One region of the Paenibacillus sp. Aloe-11 genome, then DNA from elsewhere that is predicted to be linked to it. Evidence: predicted binding sites of a transcription regulator. Region 1 holds the regulator's gene; the other holds the start of a gene.
The links. Region 1 encodes CtsR, which represses protease genes until heat stress. Its sites were predicted from a motif close to ATGGTCAATAAAGGTCAAACA; they were not measured.
Positions count from the first base shown of each region.

Region 2: a site for CtsR is predicted at 7,705-7,725, ahead of clpP (ATP-dependent Clp endopeptidase proteolytic subunit ClpP). Genes of this name have one in related genera too.

Region 1 is NZ_JH601072.1:46,209-62,089, reverse strand. Features, by position in the region: gene WG8_RS22720 (GNAT family N-acetyltransferase) at 87-1,274, shown strand; gene WG8_RS22715 (CtsR family transcriptional regulator) at 1,844-2,308, shown strand; gene WG8_RS22710 (UvrB/UvrC motif-containing protein) at 2,393-2,917, shown strand; gene WG8_RS22705 (protein arginine kinase) at 2,947-4,011, shown strand; gene clpC (ATP-dependent protease ATP-binding subunit ClpC) at 4,056-6,500, shown strand; gene radA (DNA repair protein RadA) at 6,742-8,115, shown strand; gene disA (DNA integrity scanning diadenylate cyclase DisA) at 8,128-9,204, shown strand; gene pssA (CDP-diacylglycerol--serine O-phosphatidyltransferase) at 9,259-10,005, shown strand; gene WG8_RS22680 (PIN/TRAM domain-containing protein) at 10,196-11,281, shown strand; gene ispD (2-C-methyl-D-erythritol 4-phosphate cytidylyltransferase) at 11,352-12,050, shown strand; gene ispF (2-C-methyl-D-erythritol 2,4-cyclodiphosphate synthase) at 12,047-12,523, shown strand; gene gltX (glutamate--tRNA ligase) at 12,563-14,023, shown strand; gene cysE (serine O-acetyltransferase) at 14,510-15,181, shown strand; gene cysS (cysteine--tRNA ligase) at 15,215-15,881, shown strand, end outside.
Region 2 is NZ_JH601039.1:18,801-34,681, reverse strand. Features, by position in the region: gene eno (phosphopyruvate hydratase) at 131-1,417, opposite strand; gene gpmI (2,3-bisphosphoglycerate-independent phosphoglycerate mutase) at 1,481-3,025, opposite strand; gene tpiA (triose-phosphate isomerase) at 3,027-3,779, opposite strand; gene WG8_RS00850 (phosphoglycerate kinase) at 3,839-5,020, opposite strand; gene gap (type I glyceraldehyde-3-phosphate dehydrogenase) at 5,144-6,154, opposite strand; gene WG8_RS00840 (sugar-binding transcriptional regulator) at 6,248-7,285, opposite strand; tRNA gene WG8_RS00835 (tRNA-Arg) at 7,552-7,626, shown strand; gene clpP (ATP-dependent Clp endopeptidase proteolytic subunit ClpP) at 7,838-8,434, shown strand; gene WG8_RS00825 (PdaC/SigV domain-containing protein) at 8,514-9,620, opposite strand; gene WG8_RS00820 (SIMPL domain-containing protein) at 9,860-10,618, opposite strand; gene WG8_RS00815 (HPr family phosphocarrier protein) at 10,864-11,133, opposite strand; gene whiA (DNA-binding protein WhiA) at 11,270-12,214, opposite strand; gene WG8_RS00805 (gluconeogenesis factor YvcK family protein) at 12,220-13,206, opposite strand; gene rapZ (RNase adapter RapZ) at 13,219-14,118, opposite strand; gene WG8_RS00795 (ROK family glucokinase) at 14,183-15,133, opposite strand; gene trxB (thioredoxin-disulfide reductase) at 15,425-15,881, opposite strand, start outside.

The DNA of each region.
Region 1 (15,881 bases):
GGTTGACAGAAAGAAAAGGCTTTGCGACACTCTAAGTGCACAATCTTTTTATGGAGACCTAAGTATACGAGCGAGGTGGCGAGGTTATGGAGATCAGACAATTACGAAGTGAGGAATTTGAAGCTGCTATTGAATTATCCCAATATGCTTTTCAGTTTACAATGTCTCCGGAGGATCTGGAGAAATCCAAGAAAAGGTTTAAGCCAGAACAAGCATGGGGGATCTTCGACGGGCTTGACTTGAATGCTAAGCTGACCTTGCTGCCTTTGCAGGTATACATACATGGTCAGGTTTTTAAGATGGGTGGTATCGCAGGTGTGGCGACATGGCCGGAAAAGCGTCGCGGGGGCATGGTTTCACGTTTGTTGACGCATGCGCTTAAAGAGATGAAGTCTGCGGGACAAAGCCTTTCATTTCTGCATCCATTCTCCTTTGCCTTCTATCGTAAATTTGGATGGGAAACGTATACTGAGTACAAAAAGTATGTTATCCCGATTGACAAATTTCCTGCTAAGTTTACAACAGAAGGTATAGTCAAGCGGGATATTAAAGATATTTCTGAACTGAACCAAGTGTATCAAGCGTACGCCTCGCGTTATAATGGCACGCTGGTACGTGATAAGGAATGGTGGCAGGAGCGGATTCTAAATGAGAACTATCGAACTGTAGTTTATTACTCTGAAGCAGGCACCCCGCAGGGATATGCACTATACAAAATTGAAGATAAGCAGCTGAATTGCGATGAAATGGTATATGAGAATGAAACAGCACGTCGGGCTTTATGGACTTATTTTGCAAATCATGACTCCATGATAACCCAAGGTAAATTTATTTACGTTCCGGCAGATGACAATCTGCCATTTTTACTCGATGATCCGCGAGTTCAACAGGAAACTGTGCCTTATTTTATGGGTCGGATTGTGGATGCAGCTGCTTTTGTAGAGAAATACCCTTTTGAGGCAATTGGAGAGGAAACACGCTTGACCTTGAATCTGTCAGATCGTTATGCCCCATGGAATGAAGGAGTATGGACATTGACGATAAACGCAGAAGGACGAGGATATTTAGAGAGCGTAGATACAAGCAATTCTTCCGAAAACGTCATAGCAGCTGACTTGAGTCTTGGCATCCAATCGCTGACGGCCCTAATGCTTGGCTATCAGCTGGCCGATGATTTATATAAGTGGGGGCGTATTGAAGGACGCGGTGAGTCTGTGTCTGCACTGAAACGTGTAATACCAGTAAAACAGACGCTTTTGTTGGATTTTTTCTAATCCCGGCCCAGATTTCATTCGAGAAACTGGTAGTATTGGCGACGGGAAGCATGATCCATTTGTGTAGTGGTACGAGAGTGACATAGCGGGCAGTTTTTTCAGGACTCTTTCCAGAATGGAGAGAGTTTTTTTCTTATATTGTATAAAACATAATTAGATTGCGAAAAATGGTATTGACCCCTTGGCAAAAATGAAAAGTGTGCTATAATGTGAATATAGTCAAAGAAAGTCAAAGTCAAGTAAATCTAGTGCGATCCATTTGAAGGTAATTATGCTGATTGATTGGCCGTATAGAGTATTTTAACAGCAAGAAGCTAATGAAGATCGAAATCATTTGTGGATAGTTAGAAGCTGCCTCTTGTCAACATAAGAGAAGTGTATGATTTATCGCAAATATAGGTCACACTAGAGACTAAACGGCACGTTTTCAAGAGATGCAGCAGGGTGGAAGGTCCTGATACAGCTTAGATTCGTGACTTTACCGTTTGGTTAAGTTCAATATACGGCGGACTCTGAGGAGCGTGAAATGTACTTGAATACTTGCGTTTCCGTTAGTGGAGGATGATGAAATGCGCAATGTTTCCGATATTATTGAACAATATTTGAAGAACATATTGCTGGAAAGTCCCCAGGGTTTAGTGGAGATTCAGCGCAATGATTTGGCTGACCGCTTTTCTTGCGTGCCGTCGCAGATCAATTATGTAATTAGTACCCGTTTTACGCTGGAAAAAGGCTATGTGGTGGAAAGTAAGCGTGGTGGTGGGGGCTATATTCGCATTCAGCGAATTCAGTTGCCTGCACAGCATGCGATCCACACACACCTTCATCAAAGCATCGGGGAGGAAATTAGCCAATCGGCGGCAGAGGGACTGATTTATCAGTTGGAGGAAGCCCATTTTTTAAGCAAAAGGGAAGCGTGTTTAATGAAGGCCGCTTTATCGAGGGATACATTATTGCTGAAGCTTCCCTATCGCGACCAACTGCGAGCAAGGTTGCTTAAAGCTATGCTGATCTCGTTGCTGGCGACCAAATAGCCAGTAGCCATTAACCAGTGAATAGAGATTTGCGATTCAGATGTAGGGATTTGTGAAAATCCAGACGTTGAAGGAGGTGCTTTTATGCTGTGCCAAGAATGTAATATGCGGCCGGCAACTTTGCATTTCACCAAAATTGTGAATGGCGAAAAGACAGAGTTTCATATTTGTGAGACATGTGCGAAGGAAAAAGGGGAAATGCTCCCTGGAACACCTAACGGCTTTTCGATTCATAGCTTGTTGTCGGGGATGCTGGATTTTGACTCCAGTACCAAGAGCCACTCTTCAGGTCACACTGGCCCACAAAATCTGCAATGCAAGGATTGTGGCATGACCTATACACAGTTTAGTAAACTGGGGCGTTTTGGGTGCCCGTCGTGCTATCAATATTTTGACAGTCGTCTGGACCCTCTGTTCAAGCGTGTGCATGGCAGCACAGGTCATGTGGGTAAAGTTCCGGTCCGGACTGGAGGCCGATTGAAGGTTAAACGGCAAATTGACGATTTGAAAAAAGAGATGCAACAGCATATTGTACAGGAAGAATTCGAGGCAGCTGCCGAGCTTAGGGATCAAATCAGAAAGCTTGAAAAAGAAATGACTGAAGAGTAAAGTTTGTGAAGAGTAGGAGGGAATGCGTGATGCCCAATATCCGATTTACGGAAAAGCCGCTAAGTGATTGGATGCGTGGTGATGCTGCGGATTCGGAGATTGTCATTAGCAGTCGGGTAAGAATTGCGCGTAACTTGCAACATCTGCCTTTTCCCATGCTTGCTACCAATCAGCAGTCGGAAGAAGTGCTTCAACGCTTGACGGATATCCTTCAGTATGATGATTTGGGTCGTTTTGGTACTTTTCATACCTTGAAAATATCCGAGTTGGATGAGATCGACAAGCAGGTACTGGTTGAGAAGCATTTGATTAGTCCTAATTTGGCGAACGAATCTCGTAACGGTGCTGTGTTGATTAGTGATGATGAATCGGTTAGTGTTATGATAAACGAAGAGGATCACCTGCGTATTCAGTGCTTGTATCCGGGATGTCAGGTTAGAGAAGCTTGGGAACGAGCTATGGTCATTGATGATGCATTTGAAGCGCATGTTGATTATGCATTTGATGATCGGAGAGGTTTTCTGACCAGTTGTCCGACGAATGTCGGCACAGGTATGAGAGCTTCGGTGATGATGCATCTGCCCGCATTAGTCATGACTCACCAAATCAATCGTATATTGTCTGCTGTTTCACAGGTAGGTCTTACGGTTCGCGGTATTTATGGTGAAGGCAGCGAAGCGGTCGGTAATTTGTTTCAGATATCCAATCAGATTACATTAGGACAAACCGAAGCGGAGATTATTGAAAATCTACATGGCGTGGTGCTGCAAATTATAGAGCACGAGCGTTCTGCAAGAGAACGGCTGATGAATGAGTCCATGCTGCGAATTACAGATCGAGTGATGCGTTCATTCGGTATTTTGTCATATGCAGCGGTGCTGGATTCGAAGGAGGCTGCGCAGCGGCTGTCCGATGTACGTCTTGGCGTAGATTTGGGGATTTTGGAGCGTCCATCCATCGCAGCGATGAATGAGCTGAATGTGATGACACAACCCGGATTCCTGCAAAAAAGCTTTGGCGATAAAATGAACACCGGTGAGCGCGATATGTACCGGGCGAAGCTGATCCGGCAAAAATTAGGCTCAACCCTTTAATATATATTTTTATCTGAAATACACACTGTGGAGGTGCAGGATATATGATGTTTGGAAGATTTACGGAACGTGCACAAAAAGTGCTTGCCTTGGCCCAGGAAGAAGCTGTTCGATTGGGACATAACAATATTGGCACAGAGCACATTTTGCTCGGCCTCATTCGTGAAGGCGAAGGAATAGCAGCCAAAGCCTTGATCGGTTTGGGGCTGGGACTGGAAAAAATCCAGGATGAAGTGGAGACGCTTATTGGACGCGGTCAAGAGCAACCGACGAACATTGCCTATACTCCACGTGCCAAAAAGGTCATCGAGCTGTCTATGGATGAAGCGCGCAAACTGGGTCATACCTATGTAGGCACAGAGCATATTTTGCTTGGTCTCATTCGTGAAGGCGAAGGCGTAGCGGCCCGTGTACTGAACAATCTGGGCATCAGTCTGAATAAAGCGCGTCAGCAAGTGCTTCAATTGCTCGGCAGCAGCGAGGCGGTTTCCAGTCACCACGGTGCTCCGGCTAATGTCAGCACACCAACCCTGGATAGTCTCGCACGCGATCTGACGGCATCTGCGAAAGAAAACAACCTGGACCCTGTTATTGGGCGTAGCAAGGAAATCGAGCGCGTCATTCAGGTGCTCAGCCGCCGTACTAAGAACAATCCGGTTCTGATCGGTGAGCCTGGGGTAGGTAAAACAGCGATTGCCGAAGGATTGGCACAAAAAATTATAGCAAATGAGATTCCTGAAACGCTGCGCGACAAACGCGTAATGACACTCGATATGGGCTCTGTGGTAGCAGGCACCAAGTATCGTGGTGAATTTGAGGATCGTTTGAAAAAAATTATGGACGAGATTCGTCAAGCCGGTAACATCGTATTGTTTATTGATGAGCTGCATACGCTGATCGGTGCTGGTGGAGCGGAAGGTGCAATTGATGCCTCCAACATCCTGAAGCCTGCATTGGCGCGTGGCGAACTGCAATGCATCGGTGCGACAACGCTGGATGAATACCGTAAATATATTGAGAAGGATGCTGCTTTGGAGCGTCGTTTCCAACCGATTACAGTGGACCAACCTTCTCCGGAAGAAGCAATTCAAATTTTGTATGGTCTGCGTGACCGTTACGAAGCGCATCACCGTGTGAAAATCACGGATGAGGCTATTGAAGCGGCAGTAAAATTGTCTGATCGTTATATCACTGACCGATTCCTGCCGGATAAAGCCATTGACCTTATTGACGAAGCAGGCTCCAAGGTAAGGCTGAATTCCTACACCGTACCGCCAAACCTGAAACAGCTGGAAAACCGTCTGGAAGATATCCGTAAGGAAAAGGATTCAGCGGTACAAAGCCAGGAGTTCGAAAAGGCAGCAGCGTTGCGTGATACAGAACAAAAAATTCGTGAAGAGCTGGATGTTACGAAAAACCAATGGAAAGAACAACAGGGTCGTACAGATTCCGAAGTTACGCCGGAGGATATCGCTCAGGTCGTTGCAATCTGGACAGGTGTCCCAGTCAGCAAGCTGAAAGAGGAAGAAACACATCGTTTGCTGAATATGGAACAGCTGCTGCATGAGCGGGTGATTGGGCAGGAGGAAGCTGTTAAGGCAGTAAGTAGGGCCATTCGCCGGGCACGTGCGGGTCTGAAAGATCCGAAGCGTCCGATCGGCTCCTTTATTTTCCTCGGTCCAACTGGAGTTGGTAAAACCGAATTGGCACGTGCATTGGCTGAATCCATGTTCGGAGATGAAAATGCGGTTATCCGTATTGATATGTCTGAATATATGGAGAAGCACTCCACGTCCCGTCTGGTAGGAGCGCCTCCAGGGTATGTTGGATATGAAGAGGGCGGCCAACTGACCGAGAAGGTACGTCGTAAGCCATACTCTGTTGTGTTGCTGGATGAAATCGAAAAAGCACACCCGGAGGTATTCAATATTCTGCTGCAAGTGCTGGAAGATGGACGTCTGACCGATTCCAAAGGCCGTGTCGTTGATTTCCGCAACACCCTCATCATCCTGACCTCCAATGTAGGTGCACAGGCGATCAAACGCAACTCCACGCTTGGCTTTACAGCCGTTGTGGACGCTGGAGCGGATTACGATAACATGAAGGGCAAAGTGATGGATGAACTGAAGAAAAGCTTCCGTCCTGAGTTCTTGAACCGGATTGATGAAATTATCGTTTTCCATTCTCTTGAAGAAAAACATATCGCGGAAATCGTGTCGCTCATGTCTGAGGAACTGCGTAAGCGTCTAAATGAGTATGAGGTGGACTTTGATCTGACAGACAAGGCCAAGACATTCCTTGCGAAGGAAGGCTTTGATCCGGCTTACGGTGCGCGTCCATTGCGGCGTGCAATCCAGAAGCATATCGAGGATCGTCTGTCCGAGGAGCTGTTGACTGGAAATATTGCTAAAGGTGATTCTCTGCTCATTGATGAGGAGAATGGTGCATTGACAGTAACGAAAAAGGATAACGTATCCGCGAAGTCCTAAAACGTTTTACTAAATAAAGCTGTGCAAAAGAGTGTCTCGCAGGCTAAAAAGCCATTGCGAAGGCACTCTTTTTGTATATTGAACACTGCGAAAGTGTTGGATAAATGCTTTGGAAAAGTTTGTGATATTGCTTTACGTCCGCCAAGCTTCAATGGTAAACTTTTATTGTTACAGCTCATTCCGGGCTGTAACAGATAAATTTGACATCATTTGTCGTCAATAAGGAGCCAGGGATCAAAGTATGGCTAAAGTGAAAACTAAATTTTCCTGTACCGAATGCGGGTATGAATCGCCCAAATGGTACGGAAAATGTCCTGGATGCCAGGCATGGAATTCCATGGTGGAAGAAACGGAAAGCATTGTAAAAACTCAAGGAATGGGTTCTTCCCTTCTTACTCATAGCACAAAAGATAAGCCGCTCCCTATTATTGAGGTAGAGAGTGGCAAAGAAGCACGAATTTTGACGGGAATTGGCGAATTGAATCGTGTACTAGGCGGAGGCGTAGTGCCAGGGTCCCTCGTTCTGGTGGGCGGTGATCCGGGAATTGGCAAGTCTACGCTTATGCTACAAACATCTAATGAGCTCGCTTTAACCGGTTTAAAGGTGCTGTACGTGTCTGGTGAGGAGTCGGTTCGTCAAACGAAGCTGCGTGCAGACCGTCTGGGTGCCTTATCTCCCAATTTATACGTATTATGCGAAACAAATTTGGAGACGATTGAAGAAGCAGTGGACAGCTTGAAGCCCGAGTTTTTGGTGATCGACTCTATTCAGACCGTATATTTGCCTGAGGTGACAAGTGCGCCGGGGAGTGTGGCTCAGGTGCGGGAGTGTACTTCACGCTTTATGCGAATTGCCAAGGGACTAGGTATTGCTACGGTACTGGTAGGACATGTGACCAAAGAAGGGGCAATTGCAGGCCCGCGTCTGTTGGAGCATATGGTCGATTGCGTGCTTTATTTTGAAGGAGAGCGTCATCACACGTACCGGCTGCTGCGTGCAGTTAAGAACCGTTTCGGTTCTACGAATGAAATTGGTATTTTTGAAATGGCTGAAAGTGGTTTGCGTGAGGTGGCGAATCCTTCTGAGCTTTTCCTGTCTGAACGACCACTGGGGGTGGCTGGTTCCACTGTCGTAGCCAGTGTGGAAGGAACTCGGCCTGTGCTGGTTGAGCTGCAGGCACTGATTGCAGCCACGCATTTTCCTTCTCCACGCCGAATGGGTACAGGAATCGACCATCATCGGATGGGATTAATCATCGCTGTGCTGGAAAAGCGAATGGGTATGTTTTTGCAAAATCAGGATGCTTATCTCAATGTAGCCGGAGGTGTAAAGCTGGATGAGCCTGCGGTGGATTTGGCTATAGCGGTGAGCATCGCTTCCAGCTTTCGGGATGCCCCTACCAAGCCGTACGATGTGATTTTTGGCGAAGTAGGGCTGACAGGCGAGGTGCGAGCTGTATCCCGAGCAGAGCAGCGAGTGCGGGAAGCGGAAAAGCTGGGTTTCAAACGGGTGATCATGCCGGAGAAAAGCTTGAAGGGCTGGACACATCCGAAAGGGATACAAATTATAGGAGTAGCAACGGTGGCAGATGCATTGGCAGCCGCATTAGATTAGGGGGCAATGAGAATGAAAGAAGCGAGCCAACTGGATAAAATGAATGATTTGCTGCGGCTTGTGGCACCGGGAACTCCCTTTCGCGACGGATTGGAAAACGTTTTACGTGCTAAAACGGGCGCTCTTCTGGTCGTTGGCTATAGCCCGGAAGTAATGGAAGTCGTGGATGGTGGTTTCTCTATTAACTGTGATTTTTCGCCGAACTATTTGTATGAATTGGCTAAAATGGACGGCGCAATCATATTGAGCGAAGATTTAAAGCGGATTTTATACGCAAATACGCAATTGATTCCTGACTCTTCTATTTCGTCGATTGAAACAGGAATTCGGCATCGGACAGCAGAGCGAGTTGCAAAGCAGACAGGCAAGCTAGTTGTGTCCATTTCCCAGCGGCGTAATATTATCACGTTGTATCAGGGAACGCTACGCTATGCGCTCAAGGAAATCGGAGTTATCTTAACGAAAGCCAATCAGGCGATTCAGACGCTGGAAAAATATAGATCCGTGTTGGGGCAAGCCTCGACGAATTTGACAGCATCTGAATTCGAAGAGCTGGTTACCATGCCGGAGGTCGTTAATGTCATTCAGCGGATTGAAATGGTATTGCGCATTAAAATGGAAATCAAACGCTTTATTAACGAGCTTGGAAACGAAGGCCGACTCATTAGCATGCAGATGGAGGAGCTTGTCAGCAATATAGAGGAAGAAGCCTGGCTGCTGTACAAGGATTATGCTAAAGACGACAGCGATGAGAAAATTCGTGAAATCATACTCGGACTCAAGCGATCTACGGACGACGAGTTGCTGGATGTGAACCATATTGTACGTTTACTTGGTTATCCGTCTTCGGCTGCAACGTCAGAGGAGTATATTGCTGCACGCGGGTATCGGGTGCTGAACAAGATACCGCGTCTACCGAATGTGATTATTCATAATCTGGTGGAGCGGTTTGGACGTTTTACGCATGTGATGACAGCCACGATTGAAGAGCTGGATGAAGTGGATGGCATTGGAGAGGTTCGTGCGCGTACAATTAAAGAAGGTCTCAAACGGTTGCAGGAGCAAGTTTTCATTGACAGGCAAATGTAAATGTAATACAGTGAAAGGATTATAATGGAACAATTCATACATCGAGGTGAAGAGATGATTACCAAATCAATTCCGAACATGTTTACCTTGGGTAACTTGTTTCTCGGAATGATCGCCATTTTACTGGCCGTAGACGGAAAATACAGTCTTGCCGCTATTATGGTCATTGTCGCCATGTTGTTGGATGGACTGGACGGAAGAATGGCCCGGGCGCTGAATGCCCAGAGCGAATTCGGTAAAGAACTGGACTCCTTATCAGATATGATATCTTTTGGTGTAGCTCCTGCAGTTATTATGTACATGGTTGCTTTTCATGATGCCAATTCGGCTTTGGCTTGGACGGTTACGGCCATTTTTCCGATGTGCGGAGCTTTGCGTTTGGCTCGATTTAACGTACGCCCCGGTGTACCAGGTTATTTCACCGGTTTGCCAATTCCGGCAGCAGGTGGCGTATTAGCCACTTTGTCCTTATTTCATAACGATATTTCATTGTTATACATGTCGATTGCCATGCTGCTGGTCTCTTATTTGATGGTCAGCTCCATGAGATATCCGAATTTTAAAAAGGTCGGCCTGCCGAAAAAAACGATCTGGATCGCTCCTTGGGTTGTGATTGCAGCGGTAGTGCTGGCTGTTAAATTTCCCGATCAGCTATCGAAACTGATTTTTGTTCCACTGGTACTGTATGCATTATATGGAATGAAACTGAACATCCGTAAACTTTCACGCAGACGTGGACGTGATCGGGAGCGTTCCAATCAGGAAGAGCAGGACGATCAATATCGTCATTCGCAACGTTAGTATCAGGCAAGAAACAAATGAGCATTTATTTCCTTGAATCATTTCAGGGAGATAAATGCTTTTTTTGTGCATAAAAAATGAAAACACAGGGTTAGCTGCGCGAGAATTGGATCATACTGGTAAGGAAAATGGTGTATATCCAATAAATAGCAGGATGTATGAAAACAAATAAAGGAGGTATAGAGACTCGATGTGGAGAAAGGCTATTTTAACTTTTACAGGATTGTGTGGAGCATGGTTTGGCTATACGTTGTACTATCGGGTAGGAGGTATCGTATCATGGATGCCGCAGTGGTTGAATGATGGTTCTTTACCGGGAATGGCCGCTTGGATGATTGCAGGAGCAGTGCTGTTTATGGCCGGTTGCTCATTCGCAGGGGCATCGGTGGCGAATCGGCTGCAGCAGGGTATTGAAGGCCTGGTACGGATACCTATGAATGAGTTGCTGGCAGGGGTAATTGGACTAGCGGTGGGATTGATACTTTCCTTGGCAGTATACCCGCTCTTATCATGGTTGGGAGCACCTGGTCAACTGATTCAGACAGCCGTTACCATTGTATGCGGATATGTAGGATTGATGGTCGGTCTGGAAAAACGGGACGAGCTGTCATCCTTTTGGAGCTCTGGCTTTTTTGGCCGGGGGGCGGGCGTAGAAGAACGGAAGCTGGAGGAACATAAAATTTTAGACACCAGCGTCATTATTGATGGGCGTATTGCGGATATTTGTAAGACAGGCTTTATTGAGGGAACGATTGTGATTCCTGAATTTGTGTTGGAGGAGCTTCAGCATATTGCAGATTCATCTGATTTGCTTAAGCGTAATCGTGGACGTCGGGGTCTGGATATTTTGAATAAAATCCAAAAAGAGCTGGATGTGAATGTGCTCATTTATGAAGGGGATTTTGAGGAAATTTCAGAGGTCGACAGTAAGCTGGTCAAGCTGGCGAAGGTGCTGGAGGGTAAAGTTGTAACCAATGATTTTAACCTGAATAAGGTATGCGAGCTTCAAGGTGTATCGGTGCTGAACATTAACGATTTGGCGAATGCAGTCAAGCCTGTCGTATTGCCCGGTGAGGAAATTATGGTACAGATTATTAAAGACGGCAAGGAGCATGGACAGGGTGTAGCCTATCTGGATGATGGTACGATGATTGTTGTGGAGGGCGGACGTGACTATATCGGTTCCCTGATGGAGGTGCTGGTTACAAGTGTACTTCAGACCTCTGCAGGTCGTATGATCTTTGCTAAACCGAAATTATTGGAAAAAGCTCAATAAACGCGGTATGATGAAGTAGATGTGTTATCATACGGATCGTACAAGTGCGATCAGGGCAGGAGTTATTTCAATGAACAATCGGGTAGGGGTCGTTATTGTGGCGGCCGGGCGCGGCTCCCGTATGGGGACGCAGGAGAGTAAGCAATTTCTGCTTTTGCGGGACAAGCCCATCTTCATACATACACTTGAAATATTTGCAGCTATGCCCGAAGTGGATGAAATGGTGATGGTGACGGGAGCTGAAGATGTGGAGCGCTGTCGGGAATGGATTCGTCAATACCAGATCGGTAAAGAGGTGCAGGTAGTAGCTGGTGGCAGTGAACGCCAGCACTCGGTGTATCGCGGCCTGCGCCACTTGCATGCGGATTGGGTGATGGTGCATGATGGTGTGCGCCCATTGATCCAGCCTGAGCTTGTACGTTCATGTCTGGAGGCGGCCCAGCGTACCGGTGCTTCTGTAGCGGCAGTACCTGTAAAGGATACGGTCAAGCAAGTGAACGGGGATGGTATCATTACAGCAACGCCGGATCGCCGAAGTCTGTGGAGTATTCAAACGCCACAGACTTTTCGTCTTTCCGATTTGCTTCGTGCCTATGAGGAAGCGGAGCAGGCGGGATTTTTGGGGACAGATGATTCTATGTTGGTGGAGCGGCTAGGCATTCCGGTTACGGTCGTTCAAGGCAGCTACAAGAACATCAAAATTACTACGCCTGAGGATTTGGACATGGCGGCGTTATGGGTAAAGACAGAGGGAGAGGATATCAAGTGATCAGAGTAGGACAAGGATTTGACGTTCACCAGTTGGTGGAAGGAAGGCCATGCATCATCGGAGGCGTGAATATTCCGTATGAAAAAGGTTTGCTGGGTCATTCCGATGCAGATGTGCTGCTGCATGCCATTAGCGATGCCATCCTTGGCGCGCTTGGCTTGGGAGACATCGGAAAGCATTTTCCGGATAACGACCCGGAATTTAAGGATGCCGACAGCCTGAAGCTGCTGGAGCATGTCTGGGGCCTGGCTAAAGAGCGGGGGTATCGCTTGGGGAATATTGATTCTACGATTATTGCGCAAAAGCCCAAAATGGCATCGTACATCCCGCAGATAAATGAAGTCATCGCCCGCGCGCTGGAAGCAGAGGAGCCATCCCAGGTCAACGTCAAGGCGACTACGACAGAGCAGCTTGGCTTTACCGGGCGGGGCGAAGGGATCGCGGCTCAATCGGTTGTCTGTCTTATCAAATAAATGCTATCATCTTGAGTAATTCAATTTGGAGGAGATTATATGAGCACGGAAGTTCGTGTACGCTATGCACCAAGCCCTACAGGACATTTGCATATTGGAAATGCCAGAACGGCATTATTTAATTATTTGTTTGCCCGCAATCAAGGCGGGAAATTTATTATTCGCATCGAAGACACAGATGTAAAGCGCAATATTGAGGGCGGAGAGGAAAGTCAGCTTAAATATTTGAAATGGTTGGGCATGGATTGGGATGAGAGTGTAGACGTGGGAGGCGAGTTTGGACCTTATCGCCAGACCGAACGCTTGGACATATACAAAACATACTGGCAGGATTTGCTGGATCGTGGTTTGGCCTACCGCTGCTACTGCACGGAGGAGGAACTGGAACGCGAGCGTGAAGAGCAGACGGCACGTGGGGAAACACCACGCTATTCTGGAAAGCACCGTGACTTAACAGAAGAACAATGTCAGGCATTTGAGGCAGAGGGCCGTGTGCCAAGCATTCGTTTTCGTGTACCGGAGAACCGCGAGTATACGTTTGACGATATCGTTAAAGGTCAAATTACGTTCAATTCCAAGGAGAGCGGCGATTTTGTTATCGTCAAAAAAGATGGTATTCCGACATACAACTTCGCTGTAGCAGTTGATGATTATTTGATGAAAATATCACATGTACTACGGGGTGAGGATCATGTTTCCAATACACCGCGGCAGTTGATGATTTTTGAAGCTCTCGGCTGGGAGCCTCCACGCTTTGGTCATATGACGCTGATCGTAGGCGAGGATCACAAAAAGCTCAGCAAACGTAACGAGTCCATTATTCAGTTCATGGAGCAGTATGACAAGCTGGGCTATCTGCCGGAAGCTATATTCAACTTTATTGCGTTGCTGGGCTGGTCCCCGGAAGGCGAAGAAGAGATCTATGATCGGGAGCAACTGATTTCAATTTTCGATCCCAATCGTTTGTCCAAAAGCCCGGCCGTATTTGACACGAACAAGCTTGCTTACCTGAACAATCACTATATTAAAAAGGCTGATCCTGAGCGGATTGCCAGCATGGCGATTCCTCATTTGCAGGCAGCGGGGCTGTTGCCGACTGAATTGTCGGCAGAACAGCAGGATTGGGCTAAGGCCCTCGTTCGCTTATATCAAGAGCAGATGACTTCTGCGTCCGATATTGTAGCGTTGTCTGAGCTGTTTTTCCGTTCACATCTGGAGATGGATGCCGAAGCGGCGGCTGTGCTGGCGGAAGAGCAGGTTCCTGAGGTGCTTAGAGCCTTTGCCGGCAAGGTTGAAGCAAGCGAGGAATTTACTGCTCCACAAATGGCCAAGCTGATCAAGGAAGTTCAAAAGGAAACTGGCTTTAAGGGTAAACAGCTGTTCATGCCGATTCGTGTGGCTCTTACAGGTCAAACTCATGGTCGGGATCTGAACGAAACCATCTATTTGCTTGGACGCGACAAGGTGTTGGACCGACTTAAGGCACAAATTAAAGGCTGATATTTCTTGTCAATTTGTTGTCTTTTCGCTATAATGACTCCATTGATACGGATTGATATTTACGTGTAAAGGCTGCGAACAGGAGAAGTACACTGCATATGGGCATCTGCCAGAGAGGACGGCCGAGGGAAACCCCGGGCTGGAAGCCGTCCAGATGACCTGCGGAGGAAATGCACCTGGGAGCCGTGCGCCCGAACCCTAATTAGCATCAACCGCTGGTTGTGGCAAGGGCGTGCCGAGTCGTTCCCGTTACCGGACGCCAAAGACGGACTTCTCTGCTTTTTAGGCAGCAGATATGTCCGAAGCAGAGTGGAACCACGTTCATGCGTCTCTGCAGCTTAGGCTGCGGAGGCGCTTTTTCATTTTTATCAGATTCAGACTCGACATAGATTGAAAAATGTCGAAGAATGCTGATGGATGCGAAAATTGGCGAAACGTGAAGTTTGTGAAGATGCGGCAAGGATATAGAGGGAGTAGGAGGGCGACATGTTCAGACATATCAAATCCGACATTCAGACTGTTTTGGATAATGATCCGGCCGCCCGGAGTAAGCTGGAGGTCATTTTTACGTATTCCGGCGTTCATGCCCTTTGGGCACACCGAATCGCACATTGGTTTTACTTACGAAAGTGGTGTACTCTAGCTCGTGTTATATCTCAGGTATCGCGGTTTATGACAGGTATTGAAATTCATCCTGGCGCTCGTATCGGAGATCGGCTGTTCATTGACCATGGTATGGGAGTGGTCATCGGTGAAACCTGTGAGATTGGCGACGATGTCGTATTGTATCAGGGGGTCACTCTTGGAGGGACCGGAAAAGAGAAGGGGAAGCGCCATCCCACTATTGGGAATAATGTAGTTATAGGCTCTGGCGCCAAGATATTGGGATCTTTTACAATTGGGGCGCAGTCCAACATTGGCTCCAACTCGGTTGTACTTAAAGAGGTTCCGCCTAACAGTACGGTAGTGGGGATACCGGGGCGAGTGGTCAGACAGGATGGCAGACGTCCAGACCGACTTAGTCATCAGCTGCCTGATCCGGTCGTAGATTCTATACGGGCTCTTCAATTGGAAATAGAACGATTACGTGCAGAATTGTCTGATTTGAAGGATGAGCAATCTGCTCGGAAACATCAGGTGACCCAAGAGAATAAATGACAAGGATAATTTTCATGAGGGAGGAACATAACGATGCCGCTTCAAATTTATAATACAATGACGAGGAGTCGGGAGCCTTTTGTGCCACTGGAGCCTGGAAAGGTTAAAATGTATGTATGCGGACCTACCGTGTATGATTATATTCATATTGGTAATGCACGACCTGTAATTGTGTTTGACTTGGTACGCAGCTACCTGGAGTATTTGGGTTATGATGTGAACTATGTAGTGAATTTTACAGATGTCGATGATAAGCTGATCCGCAAAGCTCGGGAACTTGATATGGAGGTTCCGGCAGTTGCCGAGAAATTTATTGCAGCCTATCATGAGGATCTGACCGGATTGAATGTTCCTGCCGCCAGCATAAATCCGCGCGTAACAGAGAGCATGGAGCTGATTGTTGATTTTATTAAGGAATTGGTAGACAAAGGCTATGCCTATGAGAATGATGGCGATGTGTTCTATCGGACCAAAAAGTTCAAAGATTACGGACAACTGTCAGGTCAAAATCTGGAGGAGCTTCAGTTCGGAATTCGCATCCATGTGGATGAGCGTAAGGAAAATGCCGAAGATTTTGTGCTCTGGAAGGCAGCAAAGCCGGGAGAAATTTATTGGTCGAGCCCTTGGGGAGATGGACGACCGGGCTGGCATATCGAATGCTCGGCTATGGCTCGCCATTATTTGGGGGATACGCTGGACA
Region 2 (15,881 bases), on a different contig from region 1:
AGATAACAAAAACAGACCTGCTCACAGTAGCGTGCAGGTCTGTTGGATCATTGCGTAAAAGCTTCGAGCGTCCAAGCCTCGTGATCATCAACCACAAAGCTTGAAACACCGTCAGCATGTTGGCGCAATATTATTTTTTCAGGTTGTAGAAAGATTTCAGGCCGTGGTATTGAGCCAGTTCACCCAGTTGATCCTCAATGCGGAGCAATTGGTTGTACTTCGCAATACGGTCAGTACGGGAAGGAGCACCTGTTTTGATTTGGCCTGCATTTGTTGCAACAGCGATATCAGCGATTGTGCTGTCTTCGGATTCACCGGAACGGTGAGAGATTACAGCTGTGTATCCTGCGCGTTTAGCCAATTCGATAGCGTCGAATGTTTCAGTCAGCGTACCGATTTGGTTTACTTTGATCAGGATGGAGTTACCGATGTTTTCTTCGATACCTTTAGCCAGACGTTCTGTGTTCGTTACGAACAGGTCGTCACCAACCAATTGGATTTTGCTGCCCAGTTTCTCAGTGAGCAATTTCCAACCTTCCCAGTCATCTTCGGAGCAACCATCTTCGATGGTAACGATTGGATATTTATCAACCCAAGAAGCAAGCAGGTCAACGAACTCAGCAGAAGTGAAGGATTTGCCTTCGCCTTCCAGTGTGTATTTTCCATCTTTGTAGAACTCAGTGGAAGCAACGTCCATACCGAGGAATACGTCAACGCCTGGTTTGTAACCGGCTTTTTCGATTGCTTCGATAATCGTGGACAGAGCTTCTTCGTTGGATTTGAAGTTAGGAGCAAAACCGCCTTCATCACCAACAGCTGTGTTCAAACCTTTAGAGTTAAGTACAGATTTCAGGTTGTGGAAGATTTCCGCACCAATACGCAGAGCTTCTTTGAAAGTAGGAGCGCCTACAGGCAGAACCATGAACTCTTGAACGTCAACGTTGTTGTCGGCATGAGCGCCACCGTTAACGATGTTCATCATTGGTACTGGCAATTGTTTAGCGTTGAATCCACCCAGGTAAGTGTACAGCGGCAAGCCCAGAGCTTCAGCAGCAGCGCGAGCAACAGCCATGGATACAGCCAGAATTGCATTTGCACCCAATTTACCTTTGTTATGTGTACCATCCAATTTGATCATCAAAGTGTCGATTTCTACTTGGTTCAAAGCATCCAAGCCGATCACTTCAGGAGCGATGATTTCGTTCACGTTTTTAACAGCTTGCAGAACACCTTTACCCAGGTAACGGGATTTGTCGTTATCGCGAAGCTCTACAGCTTCGTGAGCACCAGTGGAGGCACCGGAAGGAACGATGGCACTACCGATAGCGCCGGATTCCAGATATACTTCAACTTCAACCGTAGGGTTACCACGGGAGTCGAGGACTTCGCGAGCGTACACGTCAGAAATAATAGTCATTTGTACTTAATCTCCTTTGTGAATCATAATTTATTGGTCAAGCCTATATTTATTAAATCAAGCTTACTTGCGGGATGCAATCATAGATTTTCCTGTCATTTCCGCAGGCTGCGGAAGCTGCATTAAATCCAGAAGCGTTGGAGCTACGTCAGCCAGAATTCCATGCTCACGCAAAACGATATTTTCGTCAGTCAAAATGAACGGAACCGGATTCGTCGTATGAGCTGTGAACGGGCGTCCCTGCTCATCAATTTCCATATCCGCGTTACCATGGTCGGCAATGATAATAACCACGCCGCCTTTGGCTTTAACCGCGTCAACAACACGTCCAACACATTCATCCGTCACCTCTACCGCCTTAATAGTTGGTTCCAGCATGCCGGAGTGTCCAACCATATCGGGATTGGCAAAGTTCAGGATGATTGCGTCATGCTTGTCAGCTTCGATTTCCTTCACTGCTGCATCCGCAACCTCATACGCACTCATTTCAGGCTTCAGATCATACGTAGCTACTTTTGGCGAATTGATCAAAATACGAGTTTCGCCAGGCAGTTCTACATCGCGTCCGCCACTGAAAAAGAAAGTAACGTGCGGATACTTTTCTGTCTCAGCAATACGCAATTGCTTTTTGTTGTTTTGTACCAGCACTTCGCCAAACGTATTATCCAGGTTTTTCGGTTCATAGGCTACAAAGCCTCCAACCGTTTCACTGAACAAGGTCAGGCAAACAAAGTGCAGATCCTTAGGCCATTTTGGCCCACGGTCAAAACCACGGAAATCCTCATTGGTAAATACTTGAGACAGTTGAATCGCACGGTCAGGACGGAAATTCAAGAATACAACAGAGTCATTGCTTTCGACCAGCCCTACAGGACTTCCGTCGGCCTTTACAATCACAGTTGGCTCCACAAATTCGTCGAACACTGATTTTTCATACGATTCCTTTAATGCTTCCAGCGGGTCAGTATATTGAGGACCTTCCCCGTATACGATTGCACGGTAAGACTTCTCAACACGTTCCCAGCGTTTGTCGCGGTCCATTGCGTAATAGCGTCCTTGTACGGTCGCAATTTGGCCAATGCCCACTTCCTGAATTTTAGCGATCAGCTGTTGCATGAAGCCTACACCGCTGTCAGGCATAACATCGCGTCCGTCCATGAAAGCATGAACGTACACTTCAGTTAAGCCTTCTTTTTTCGCCAGGTCCAGCATAGCGAACAGATGGCTGATATGGCTATGCACGCCGCCGTCGGACAGAAGTCCGTACAGGTGAAGCTTGGTATTGTTCTTCTTGGCATGCTGAACTGCTTTAACCAATGTTTCGTTATCGAAGAATTCACCCTCGCGAATGGACTTCGAAATACGAGTCAAGTCTTGATACACAGTGCGGCCTGCGCCGATGTTCAAGTGACCTACTTCGGAGTTACCCATTTGACCTTCCGGCAGGCCCACTGCTTCACCAGAAGCGGTCAGCGTTGCATGAGGATATTGTTTTAAATATCGGTCGTAATTCGGTTTGTTGGCCTGTGCAACCGCATTGCCTTCCACGTTGTCGCGCAGTCCGAATCCGTCCATAATAATTAAAGCTACCGGTTTTGGTGCTGCCATCTTACTTCGCCCCCTCAACAAGCGCGATGAACGACGCCGGTTGAAGACTGGCACCGCCCACAAGCGCGCCGTCGATATCGCTTTGACCCAGGTACTCAGCAACATTTTCAGGTTTTACACTGCCACCGTATTGAATACGTACAGCATTAGCTGTACTTTCATCATACAGCTCTTTAATCAGACTGCGGATATAGGAGATCACTTCATTCGCATCCTGCGAAGTGGAGGATTTTCCTGTTCCGATCGCCCAAATTGGCTCATAAGCAACAACGACTTGTGCAGCCTGATCCTTGGCCAAGCCAGCAAAAGCTGCTACAGTTTGCACTTTTACAACCTCTTTGGTTTGACCTGCTTCACGGTCTTCCAGCTTTTCCCCTACACATACGATCGGAGTCAGGCCGTGGCGGAATGCCGCATGAACCTTTTTGTTTACCGTTTCGTCTGTTTCGTTGAAATACTCACGGCGCTCGGAGTGTCCGATCACAACGTAGTCTACGCCCAGATCCTTCAACATTCCGCCGCTGATTTCACCTGTGAACGCACCATCTTCTGCAAAATGCAGGTTTTGTGCGCCAATTTTAATAGATGTGCCTTTTACTGCTTCAACCAGAGCAGGAAGATTTGTAAATGGAGCACAGATTACACTTTCCACTCCTGCAACCTCTGCTTTACCTTTGACCTCTTCGATGAAGGTCTTAGCTTCTGGAACGGTTTTGAACATCTTCCAGTTACCCGCGATAATCGGTGTTCTCAATGGTTTCAACTCCTAACTATTAGATGCCCTAAAGCCTTTATTACGCGTTAAACGCTTGATTACTTATCGTTAAGTGCAACAACACCCGGAAGTGCTTTGCCTTCCATAAATTCCAGGGATGCGCCGCCGCCAGTGGAAATGTGATCCATTTTGTCAGCCAGGTGGAATTTCTCAGCCGCAGCCGCAGAATCACCGCCACCAATGATGGTGTATGCTTCTGTTGTTGCGCAAGCTTCCGCTACTTCACGAGTACCGCCAGCGAAAGGTTCCATTTCAAATACGCCCATTGGTCCATTCCAAACAACCAATTTGGAGTTTTTGATCACATCAGCATAGATTTTACGAGTTTTCGGTCCGATATCTACGCCTTCCCAATCTGTAGGAATACCGTCAATGTCCACAATGTTCGTGTTCGCTGTAGCGCTGAAATCGTCAGAAATAACGATATCTACCGGAAGATAGAATTTTTTGCCGAGCTTCTTCGCTTTTTCGATAAATCCAAGAGCTACGTCCAGTTTGGATTCATCCAGCAGGGATTGACCCACTTCATAACCTTGAGCTTTAAAGAATGTATAAGCCAAACCGCCGCCAATGATTACGTTATCTGCAATGTTCAGCAGGTTGTCGATCACGTCGATTTTGTCTTTTACTTTGGAACCACCGATAATGGCTGTAAAAGGACGGTCTGGGTTCGAAAGAGCTTTACCGATTACAGACAATTCTTTCTCCATCAGCAAGCCGGAAACAGCAGGAAGAAAATGCGCGATACCTTCTGTGGAAGCATGAGCACGGTGTGCTGCACCAAATGCGTCATTCACGAAAATGTCAGCCAGTTCAGCAAATTGCTTCGCCAGCTCAGGATCATTTTTCTCTTCTCCTGGGTAGAAGCGTACATTTTCAAGCAACAGCACGTCGCCGTTTTGCAATTCAGCCACTTTTGCTTTAACAGCCTCACCAACTGCTTCGTCCACCTTAACAACAGGCTTTTTGAGCAGTTCAGACAGACGCACACCAGCAGGAGTCAGACGCATGGATTCAACGACCTGACCTTTTGGACGTCCAAAGTGACTCGCCAAAATAACTTTTGCACCTTTTTCAATCAGGTAGTTAATTGTTGGCAAGGTTTCGCGAATACGCTTGTCATCCGTAATTTTACCGTCCTCAACCGGAACGTTAAAATCTACACGAACAAACACCCGTTTTCCATTCAGTTCTATATCACGTACGCTCTTTTTGTTCATCTCCATATTCCTCCGCACCCTTTTAATTTTACGAAACAGGAATTTAAGGCACATTTTGATATATAAAGAGCGGAAACAATAACTGCTGTTTCCGCTCTATGATGTTGCTCGATAAGAAATTTCTTATTTAGCCAATTTAGCGAAGTATTCCAACGTACGGATCAATTGTGCAGTGTAGGACATTTCATTGTCATACCAAGCTACAGTTTTAACCAGTTGTTTGTCGCCAACAGTCAGAACTTTAGTTTGAGTTGCATCAAACAAGGAACCGTAAGTGATACCTTTGATGTCGGAAGAAACGATTTGATCTTCAGTGTATCCGTAAGTTTCAGGATCGGAAGCTTCTTTCATCGCTGCGTTGATTTCATCAGCAGTTACATTTTTCTCCAGAACTGTTACCAGCTCAGTCAGGGAACCTGTTGCTACTGGAACACGTTGAGCTGCTCCGTCCAATTTACCTTTCAACTCAGGGATAACCAGACCGATTGCTTTAGCAGCACCAGTTGTGTTAGGGATGATGTTTTCAGCTGCTGCGCGAGCACGACGGAAGTCACCTTTAGCATGTGGAGCATCCAAAGTGTTTTGGTCGCCAGTGTAAGCGTGAATTGTAGTCATCAAGCCTTCAACGATACCAAATTTGTCTTGCAGTGTTTTAGCCATAGGAGCCAGGCAGTTTGTTGTGCAAGAAGCACCGGAAATTACAGTTTCAGTTCCGTCCAGAATTTCATGGTTTACGTTGTAAACGACAGTTTTCATGTCGCCAGTAGCTGGAGCGGAGATAACAACTTTTTTAGCGCCGCCTTTCAAGTGTTTCTCAGCAGCTTCTTTAGTTGTGAAGAAACCTGTGCATTCCAGAACGATGTCTACACCCAGGTCTCCCCAAGGCAGTTCTTCAGGGTTGCGGTTAGCCAAAACTTTAACTTCTTTGCCGTTTACTTTGAAGAAGCCTTCATGTACTTCTACTTCTCCTTGGAAAGTACCTTGTGTTGTATCATATTTCAACAGATGTGCCAGCATTTTGGAATCTGTCAAGTCATTGATTGCTACTACTTCAATACCTTCCACGTTTTGAATACGGCGGAAAGCAAGGCGTCCAATACGTCCGAAACCGTTAATACCAACTTTAACTGTCATGAGTGAGTTCCTCCCAAAGTTCGTTTAGTTTAGTTTTATATATTCAAGACAGGCCCGAAAGCCCGTCAAGACAACACATTTAATCAATCCGTATTAACCTTTTAAATAATGGCTTACAATCTCGGCAGCAGCGCCTTCATCGGTGACAAGAATGTCTTCTTGGCCGAAACGCAGCACTGCATGAATAGCAGCCGCCTTGCTCTTGCCTCCAGCTACACCTAGAACCGTCTCCGTACGCTTGATGTCCTCCAGGCGGAGTCCAAGCGTCAGCATTCTGTGAACAACGACGCCGTCTTCGTTAAAATAATAACCAAACGATTCGGCAACCGCGCCCTCATTGCTGATCTGATTAAAGGTTTCAAGGTCAAGCTTGCGTCTGTGGGCCATCGCTATGGCGTTGCCTATCCCGTGAATGATAATACGACTCTCTCGAATCAGGCTCAATATATCCTGAATATTCGTATCCTCAAGCAAGGAGTTGTAAGCATGATTGCTGAGCAAATCCGGTACATGGAGCAGACGGTATTGAGCGCCGACCTTGCGAGCCATCGTGGAAGCAATGGTGTTAGCCTGCATTTCCATGCTCTCTCCCAAACCCCCGCGTGCCGGTACAAACCATCCGCCCTTAAGCGGGCCGTTAGCAGGTAATGTCAGTTGTTCCGCCACATCTGCAATCGTCGTACCACCTGTTACAGCGACCACGTCCTCGTCATCCATAACACTCAGCAGCGCCTTTGCTCCAGCACGGCCCAACTCCTGCTTCGCCAACGGTGAAGCATCCGAATCCCCTGGAACGACAACCACCTTCTTCAAGCCGTAGGCTTGACGAATCTGATCCTCCAGTTGGGACAGGCCGAACAAGTTGTTCGCAATCGGCTCCAGCTGTTCCAGCAGATCCAGTCCTGCTTTGCTCACCTTCATGCCCACACTCTCAATCTCAATGAGCCCTTGGGCCTTGAGGAGATCGGTTTCGGCGCGCAGCACGCGCTCGGTCATATCCAGTGAAGCTGCCAGCGTTCTGCGTCCAATGACATCGGACAACATGATCTGGCGCAGGATCGTGTACCTTTTTTTCAAAACATCCATGAGGTCGGGCAGAAGCTGCTTCTGTATTTCTAATATCTTTCGCATGCTTTCCACTCCCGCACACTTCTAAGTTCTTTCTCTAATACTATATCTTCGTCTGGTCTTAAAATGTCCCGGGATAACTTTTTAAGTCCCACGTATATCTTACCCAATATTTGCTTCACTTGCAAGTCTATCTGAACCTATATTTCTCAACTTTTTATGTGAATATGCGCACATAATAAAAGCTTGCAATTCACTGCCGTATATCATATAATCATCTTTGTTTCCAATTAGCTGATGAATTAGCTTTTAATTGTACAAATTACTTTGCGCCCGTGGTCCAACGGATATGACGTAGGCCTCCGGAGCCTGAGATCGAGGTTCGATTCCTCGCGGGCGCGCCATTTTAAATGAACACTTTAATGCTTCTATATCATCATTTTAACCAACAAGAGCCCTTTGCGCTCTTTTTTTTGACCATTAGTTTGACTTTCTTTGACTTTTTGTTTGAAATTGTTTATCATGTGGTTATTACGGCAACAGTTTATAAAGTAGGGGCATGTAATCGGCATGTCCACCAAATCCATTAACGATATTTAAGGGAGGTTTTTTGACGTGAGCTATGTTCCTATGGTAGTAGAGCAAAGTAACCGCGGCGAACGCGCCTATGACATTTATTCCAGACTGTTGAAGGATCGCATTATTTTGTTGGGCTCGGACGTCAATGACGTTGTAGCCAACTCTATTATTGCACAAATGCTGTTTTTGGCTGCCGAAGATCCTGAAAAAGATATTCACTTGTATATTAACAGTCCTGGCGGCTCCATTACAGCCGGTATGGCCATTTTCGATACGATGCAATATATTAAGCCTGACGTGTCTACAATTTGTGTAGGTATGGCAGCCTCCATGGGTGCGTTCTTGCTGAACGCTGGTGCCAAAGGCAAACGCTTTGCTTTGCCGAACAGTGAAATTATGATTCACCAACCATTGGGTGGTGCACAAGGTCAGGCAACGGATATCGAAATCCGCGCCCGTCGCATTCTGAAAATGCGTGACAAATTGAACCGCATTCTCGCAGATCGCACAGGTCAACCACTGGAACGCATTGAAAAAGACACAGACCGTGACTATTTCATGTCCGCTGATGATGCCAAGGAATACGGTATTATTGATAAAGTGCTAACTAGCTCCACTACAGCAGGTATTTAAGAGAAGTTAGTACCTCGGAAAAGCTAGAAATAAAAAAGCTGCCCCGGATATTCGTATCCGGTAGGCAGCTTTTTTGGTACTATTCATTTTGTCCTGCAAAAGGCTTGCCGCCTTGAGGCAGCAGTTGAGCAAACGAGTAGGTGAACTCTGGAATTCCATACGCGTACGGTGCATATTCATATAAATCAAACACGATTGTTACTCCACTGTTGGTCACATAAAAATTTTGATCCGCCTTCAGCTCTTTAAATTTATCAAAACCTTCGCCGCCCTGCAGCGCATCGACTTTTTTCTTCAAATCAGCATTGAGGAACTTTTTGTAGTTCGGATTTGCTTTCAATACGTCAGATAATTGCAGCTGTTTACCATCAGCGAGCGAGAACGTATATCCTTTACGTGCCGTCATACCGTGTGCGCCACCTGTATACGAATAATCCTGCATAATCACACTCAAAATACCATCCTTGTTATAGGCAATCGCAAAATCATTCCAGAACTCATACGGTCTTTCTGTTGTAGCCTCTCCCTCAGCCACCATCTTTTTGCCTGCTGCCAATACTCCCTCCGCATGCTTTTTAAGCACACTGTTAATCGCCTGCTGAGCCTCAGGATTCAACTGACTGCCGCTGATTTGCGGGTACTTCACCTTGTAAGACACCTTCGCATTACTCGAAGCGGGAAGCGTTTGCGACGTAACGGTGATCGGATTTAGCTGGCTTTTACTCAACGTTACTGTTTTTTGGGCTGCATTCCACTGAGCATCGATACCCAGATAGTCTTTCAGGAGACTCATAGGAATGTATAACTTCCCGGCAATCTGTTTAGCGTCCATGCTGCGCGCGTTGATTCCGTTCACATTGACATTGGCTTCTGAGGAAGAGGACATGATGTAAAGTTTGTTGTACCCACTGCCTACAGTGTAGGTAGCCTCCTTGGCATCATAGCTCACTGGAATCCCTAAGCTGTCTCGCAGCGCTGCTACTGGAATCAACGTACTTCCGTTTACCTGGACTCCTCTGGTCGACAATGTTTTGCCATTCCATTGAATGGAGACTCCCGGTTGCTGTACTGCAGTTTGTTGTTTGGTCGACGCTGCTTCAGTATAGGAAACGGGAATAACTGCGACTCCTGTCAGAATTCCTGCTGCTAGCAGAGCAGAGCCCCATTTTTTCGCGTGCTTGTTCATCATTAAGTATTCCTCCTATTACATCTCTGTCTCGTCTATGTGTTTTGATTACCTGTCTTATTATATCTATACCTCACTGTATGTAGTTTACAATCTGTATACGCTCTGATTTCAATCTATACATCTAACACCCCCTAGCTATGACAGACTCATTACAAAATGGTTGCGATATGGAAAAAAAGCCAGCAAGCTGACCTGCAGAAAGACAGGCCGCTTGTGGCTTCGTTTAAAGATCTGTATTAGTTCATTTCGTATTGAGCCGACACCTGAACTTTCACCGTCACTTGGCCTGACTGAATCTCTGTTCCACTCCCTAAATCCAGCATCGATTTTGCCATTGCATTCTCACGTTGTGTAAAAATCTGAGCCTCTCCGCCATCTACCGTCACATTCACAAGCGACCCTAATCCGCGTTTAGCTGCCTTAGCTACAGCACTGGCTTTAGATTGAGCGTTGCCAAGCGCCTTGCCAATAGCCTCTTCTTCATACACAGAAGGATTTTCTACTGAAAATTGTACATTATCCACATTGTTCGCCCCGGAATTTGTAGCTTCATCCAGCAGCTGGCCGATTTTGTCCAAATTGCGGTATTTCACGGAAAGTGTATGGTTTGCGATATAGCCCTTGAGCTTTTGCCCTTCTTTTTCGTTATAGATATAGTTAGGCTGCACATAGAATTGGCTAGTCTGAATGTCGTCTGCACTAATGCTCCATTTTTCTTTCAGCAATTGTGTAACCTTGCTTATTTTCGCAGCATTGGCTTTTTGGGCAGCGGCTGCTGTATTTCCCTCTGATTGCACACCGATGGAAAGATAAGCAATATCGGGCTTAACCAGTACTTCTCCGCTTCCATTCACATTGATCACGCTGTTTACCGTCGTGGCTGTGGATGCGGCATAAGCGCGATCTGCCCCTGTCCACAATCCCCCAGCTACTCCCCCTGCCAATAATGCTCCTGCAAGAACTGCTGTGCTTATCGTTTTTGTCCAATGTCTCATCGTACCCAACCTCTTTCATGAAAATGTTTGTACCTTTCAGACGGAAAAGACGAAAAAAGGTTGCAGTCAAGGTTTCACATTTTTAAAACAAGCATGAGATATAAATGATATGTAGCTTAGACCAATTCCATATGTCCTATCCACAAAACTAAAAAAGGGATTCGGCCCTTTTTATGGATATAAAAAAAGCCCCTAAGGGCTTTTCACGAAAAGAGCGTATACCGTACTACAAAATAGACAGCCGCTTACTGATTTTCCAGCTCTACCTTGCTAACCAGACTTACTAAAGCGTTTACAGCCTGTTCGGCGTCCGCGCCTTCAGCACTAATATAAATTTCAGTACCTGTACTGATGGCAAGACTCATAATACCCATGATGCTCTTGGCATTAACCTTCTTGTCTTCTTTTTCCACAAAAATTTCAGATGAATATTTATTCGCTTCCTGTACGAATAACGCAGCAGGTCTGGCGTGCAGTCCTGTTTTCAAGCGTACGACTACCGGATGTTTTGACATGTCAGCTTACCCCCTCATCAAATAAATCTGGACACTACTTACTCCATTTTATTTATCACATTATAACATTAACCCGGGACAGACACTAGAAAAAAAACTAATTAAAGCGGCAAAAAGCCCCAAAGACATTCTTTTTTTACGGAATCAGGCCATTTTCTCCCCTGATTTTGTCCGCCATCTCGTCAATCTTGCGAAGACGGTGATTTACACCGGATTTACTGACGACCCCTTTGAGCATTTCCCCGACCTCTTTCAAGTTCAAATCAGGATGGGCCAGTCGGATTTCTGCCACTTCCCGCAGCTTGTCCGGCAAGGTCTCCAAACCAACTTCCCTCTCCAGCAGCTTGATGTTCTCAATTTGCCGGACCGCAGCGCCGATCGTTTTGTTCAAATTGGCTGTTTCGCAGTTGACAATGCGATTTACGGAGTTGCGCATATCGCGCATAATACGTACATCCTCAAATTTGAACAAGGCTTGATGCGCCCCAATGATGCTTAGCAGCTCAATGATCTTCTCGCCTTCCTTGATGTAGAGAATAAAGCCCTTTTTTCGCTCAATACAGCGGGCATTCAGATGAAACTCATTCGCCAGATCTACCAGTGCCTGACAATGCTCCTCATACATCGAGGAAATTTCAAGATGGTAAGACGATCCCTCCGGGTTGTTCACAGAGCCACCGGCCATAAAGGCCCCTCGCAGATAAGCCCGCTTACAACAGTTTTTCCGAATAATCTCCCGATTAATCCCGTCCGTGAACAAGAAGCCTTCTGACACGATGTACAAATCCTTCAACAGCTCTTGTACACCATTAGGAATACGGACAATGTACACATTATTTTTTTTCAAGCGCATTTTTTTCCGTACAAGCAGTTCAATGTGAAGCTGAAAATGCTTTTTGATCAAGGAGTAAATCCGCCTTGCAATCGCGGCATTTTCTGTGGACACGTCCAATATCACCCTTTTATTCGACAGTTGTACGGATCCGAGCATACGTATAAGCGCAGACAGCTCCGCTTTTTCACAGCAGGGCTGGCTTTCAATCATCGTAAGCTCTTTTTTCGTTTGTGCCGCAAAGGACAAGGGACTCACCTCCTTCTTAATATCCAGTTTTGTACCAATTGGTAAATGTGCTGGCTCAGTTTATCTGCATCATGCCGTAAATACGTGCGGAACAGAACTAACGTATCTGCCACCACTTTATATCCCCGGTCATTCAGTTCGCCCATGTCGACTTGGACTGGCTTGGCACCCTGCTCGGCATACATTTCCTGCACTTGAGGGGGGATTTCTCCGTTATTTACAATGACATAGTCGAAGAGATGGTGACCTACATGGTCGAAAATAGCCTGCAGATGATCTCCCACCGTATAGCCATCAGTTTCACCCGGCTGGGTCATGACATTGCAGACAAAAATTTTGATAGCGTCGGATTTCACGACAGCCTCAGCGAGCTTTGGAACGAGCAGATTGGGTAAAATACTGGTATACAAACTGCCGGGCCCAATCAGAATCGCATCGGCTTCATTAATGGCCTCTACAGCCTCAGGCAACGGCTCCACGTGAGTCGGTTCAAGAAAAACACGCTTGATTCTCTGACCCGCTTCCGGGATTTTGGACTCTCCGGTAATCACCGTGCCATCCTCCATTTCCGCACTCAACACAACGCCCTCTTCGGCTGCCGGTAGTACACGCCCCCGAACAGCAAATACACGGCTAAGCTCACGCACCGCCGTCACAAAATCACCTGATATATCGGTCATCGCCGCCAAGATCAGATTGCCCAAACTATGGCCTGATAATCCCGATCCTGCGCCGAAACGGTATTTTAGCATATCTGACATCACTGGTTCTACGTCAGCCAAGGCAGTCAACACATTGCGAATGTCCCCTGGAGGGGGCATCTGCAGCTCACTACGCAATATCCCGGAGCTTCCGCCATCGTCAGCGACTGTCACAATAGCCGTAATATCCAGCGGCTTTTGCTTCAAGCCCCGCAGCATGACAGACAAGCCGGTTCCCCCGCCCATAACAACAATACGCGGGCGCTCCCGTTGTGATCCGGTCTCTTTCATCATTTCACCTCATTAATGCCGGTCCCGGTCAGCATCCCGATGCGAAACAGAAACGGATTCTGTCTCGCTGGCACCCAGCATTTTTCCTAAATATTCCGATATTGCAACAGAACGATGCTTACCGCCGGTACAGCCAATACCGATAATAACCTGGCTCTTGCCTTCTTTACGGTATTGTGGGATCAAAAAATGTAACATATCCAGCAGCTTGGTCAGGAATGCCTGAGTCTCAGGCCATTTCATAACATAATCATACACATCGCTGTCCTGTCCCGTGTTGGGACGAAGATGGTCCACATAGTGAGGATTAGGCAGGAAGCGCACATCGAATACAAGATCGGCATCAATGGGAATACCATATTTAAAGCCAAAAGAAGTAATGTTCACGGAAAGCATACTGCTCTCCAGATGCGAAAATCTCGAAATGATCCGAGCCTTTAAGGTTGCGGGCTTCATCGTGCTTGTATCAATAACCTCAGAAGCGGAGCTTTTCAGTTCCTCCAGCATTTTACGTTCCAGGCGGATTCCGTCCAAAGGCATACCGTCTGGAGCAAGTGGATGACGTCGACGACTTTCCTTGTATCGTTGTACAAGAACGCCGTCATTGGCATTCAAGAATAGAATTTCACAATGAATCGTAAAGTGATCTTTAATATAATTTAATGATTCCGATAAAGCAGTAAAAAATTCTCGTCCGCGCAAATCAATGACGAGTGCCACTTTACCTATTTTTCCGTTAGACTGCTCGATCAGTTCGGCAAATTTGGGAATCAGCACAGGGGGCAAATTGTCAACGCAGAAGAAGCCCAAGTCTTCCAGGCTCTGCACCGCAATGGTCTTCCCTGCACCTGACATCCCCGTAATAATAATGAGCGTTGCCCACGGCGCAGCATTTTTTAGGTTGTCTGTCATATGGACTTCCCTCTCCTTTTGCTTCTTCGCTCTATGTGAGTACCCGTTATCAGCAACCTGTAGATCAGGAACGCAGCAGCAAGCCCGCAGCTCCTACGATACCCGCGTCATTACCCAGCAGTGCCGGGGCAATGGATACTCCTTGCTGAAGCGGCTCAGGTGCCAGCTTAGCGTATACGCGACGCATTTCTTCAAACAAGAAGTCACCTGCTTTGGACACACCGCCGCCTACAATAAACAACTCCGGATTGAGCACCGCCGCCACGGCTGTCATCGATTTCCCCAAATAAAAAGCAGCCCGGTTTACGATACGTAATGCGACCTCATCACCAGCTTTGGCAGCATCAAATACTTCTTTGGCAGCAATTTGATCCTCCAGTGCCAGAGAGGTCCGATCACCACGCTCTACAGCGTCTTTTGCCATACGAATAATGCCTGTTGCGGAAGATACGGTCTCCAGACAACCCATTTTACCGCATCCACACTGAATGGCCTCCAAATCAGGCACTACGCTCATATGTCCAATTTCCCCGGCCATACCCGAGAAGCCTTGATATATTTTACCATTAATAATAATGCCGCCGCCAACACCTGTTCCCAGGGTATAGCATACGCAGTTTTCTATGCCTTTGCCTGCTCCGGCCCATGCTTCGCCAAGTGCAGCAACATTAGCATCATTGTCTATCTTTACCGGCTTGCCGATCCGTTCCTCCAAAATCGCACGAATCGGTACGTCACGAAAGCCAATATTGGGCGCGAGGACAATAACACCTTCGCGAACATTCGTAAACCCCGCAACACCCGCACCGACACCCTTTAGTTTATCCCACTCATAAGGAGATTGCTCAACAATGTGACGCACATATTTTTCGATATTGCTGATTACAACATCTACGCCCTTATCGGTTTCGGTTGGCCCCTCGTAAGTGTGCAAAAGCTGTCCGTTTTCATTACAAATGCCTACTTTAATCGCTGTACCGCCCAAATCGACACCCACATAGATACTTTCAGACATGTTTCAAGCCACCTTTATGTTTACTTAAAAACTTTGTATGAAACATATAAATAAAATCATGACTTCGTAATCGTGATCCTACGTTCCAACTATAATTGAAGCCCCCGTTACGGTCAAGGACACTTGCCTATTGAAAGATGTACGATTAGCGGAACTTTTGACCTCAATGATCCACAAAAAGGAAAAAGCCTGTGCAAACGCAGCAGGCTTTCTCTTCCTGAACATCGGGGATCGCATATAACAGGACTACCCTTACTCCATCCTAGCCATATTCTGAGCTATAAGCTGTCTTTATTGATCCAGTGTTTTGCTCCAGTCATGAACAGCGCTGCCCTCGAGATACTTCTCGCAGTCCATAGCCGCCATGCAGCCCGTACCCGCAGCCGTAATAGCTTGGCGGTAACGATTATCCTGCACATCTCCACACGCAAAAACGCCGGGGATGTTCGTTTCCGTCGTGCCTGGCTTTACTTGAATATAGCCGTGATCATCTGTATGGATTTGACCGTTCAGAAAGCTTGTATTTGGTGTATGCCCGATCGCTACGAACACGCCATCCGCCTCAATCAACTCATCCTGATTGTTTTCATTATTGTGTACCTTCAAGCCCTTCAATCCGGTTTCTCCCGTTACGACTTCCAGAGGAGTCCGGTTTAAGGCCCAGTGTACTTTTTCATTCTCACGTGCGCGGTCTTGCATAATTTTAGACGCCCGCAGCTCATCACGACGATGAACCAGGGTTACACTG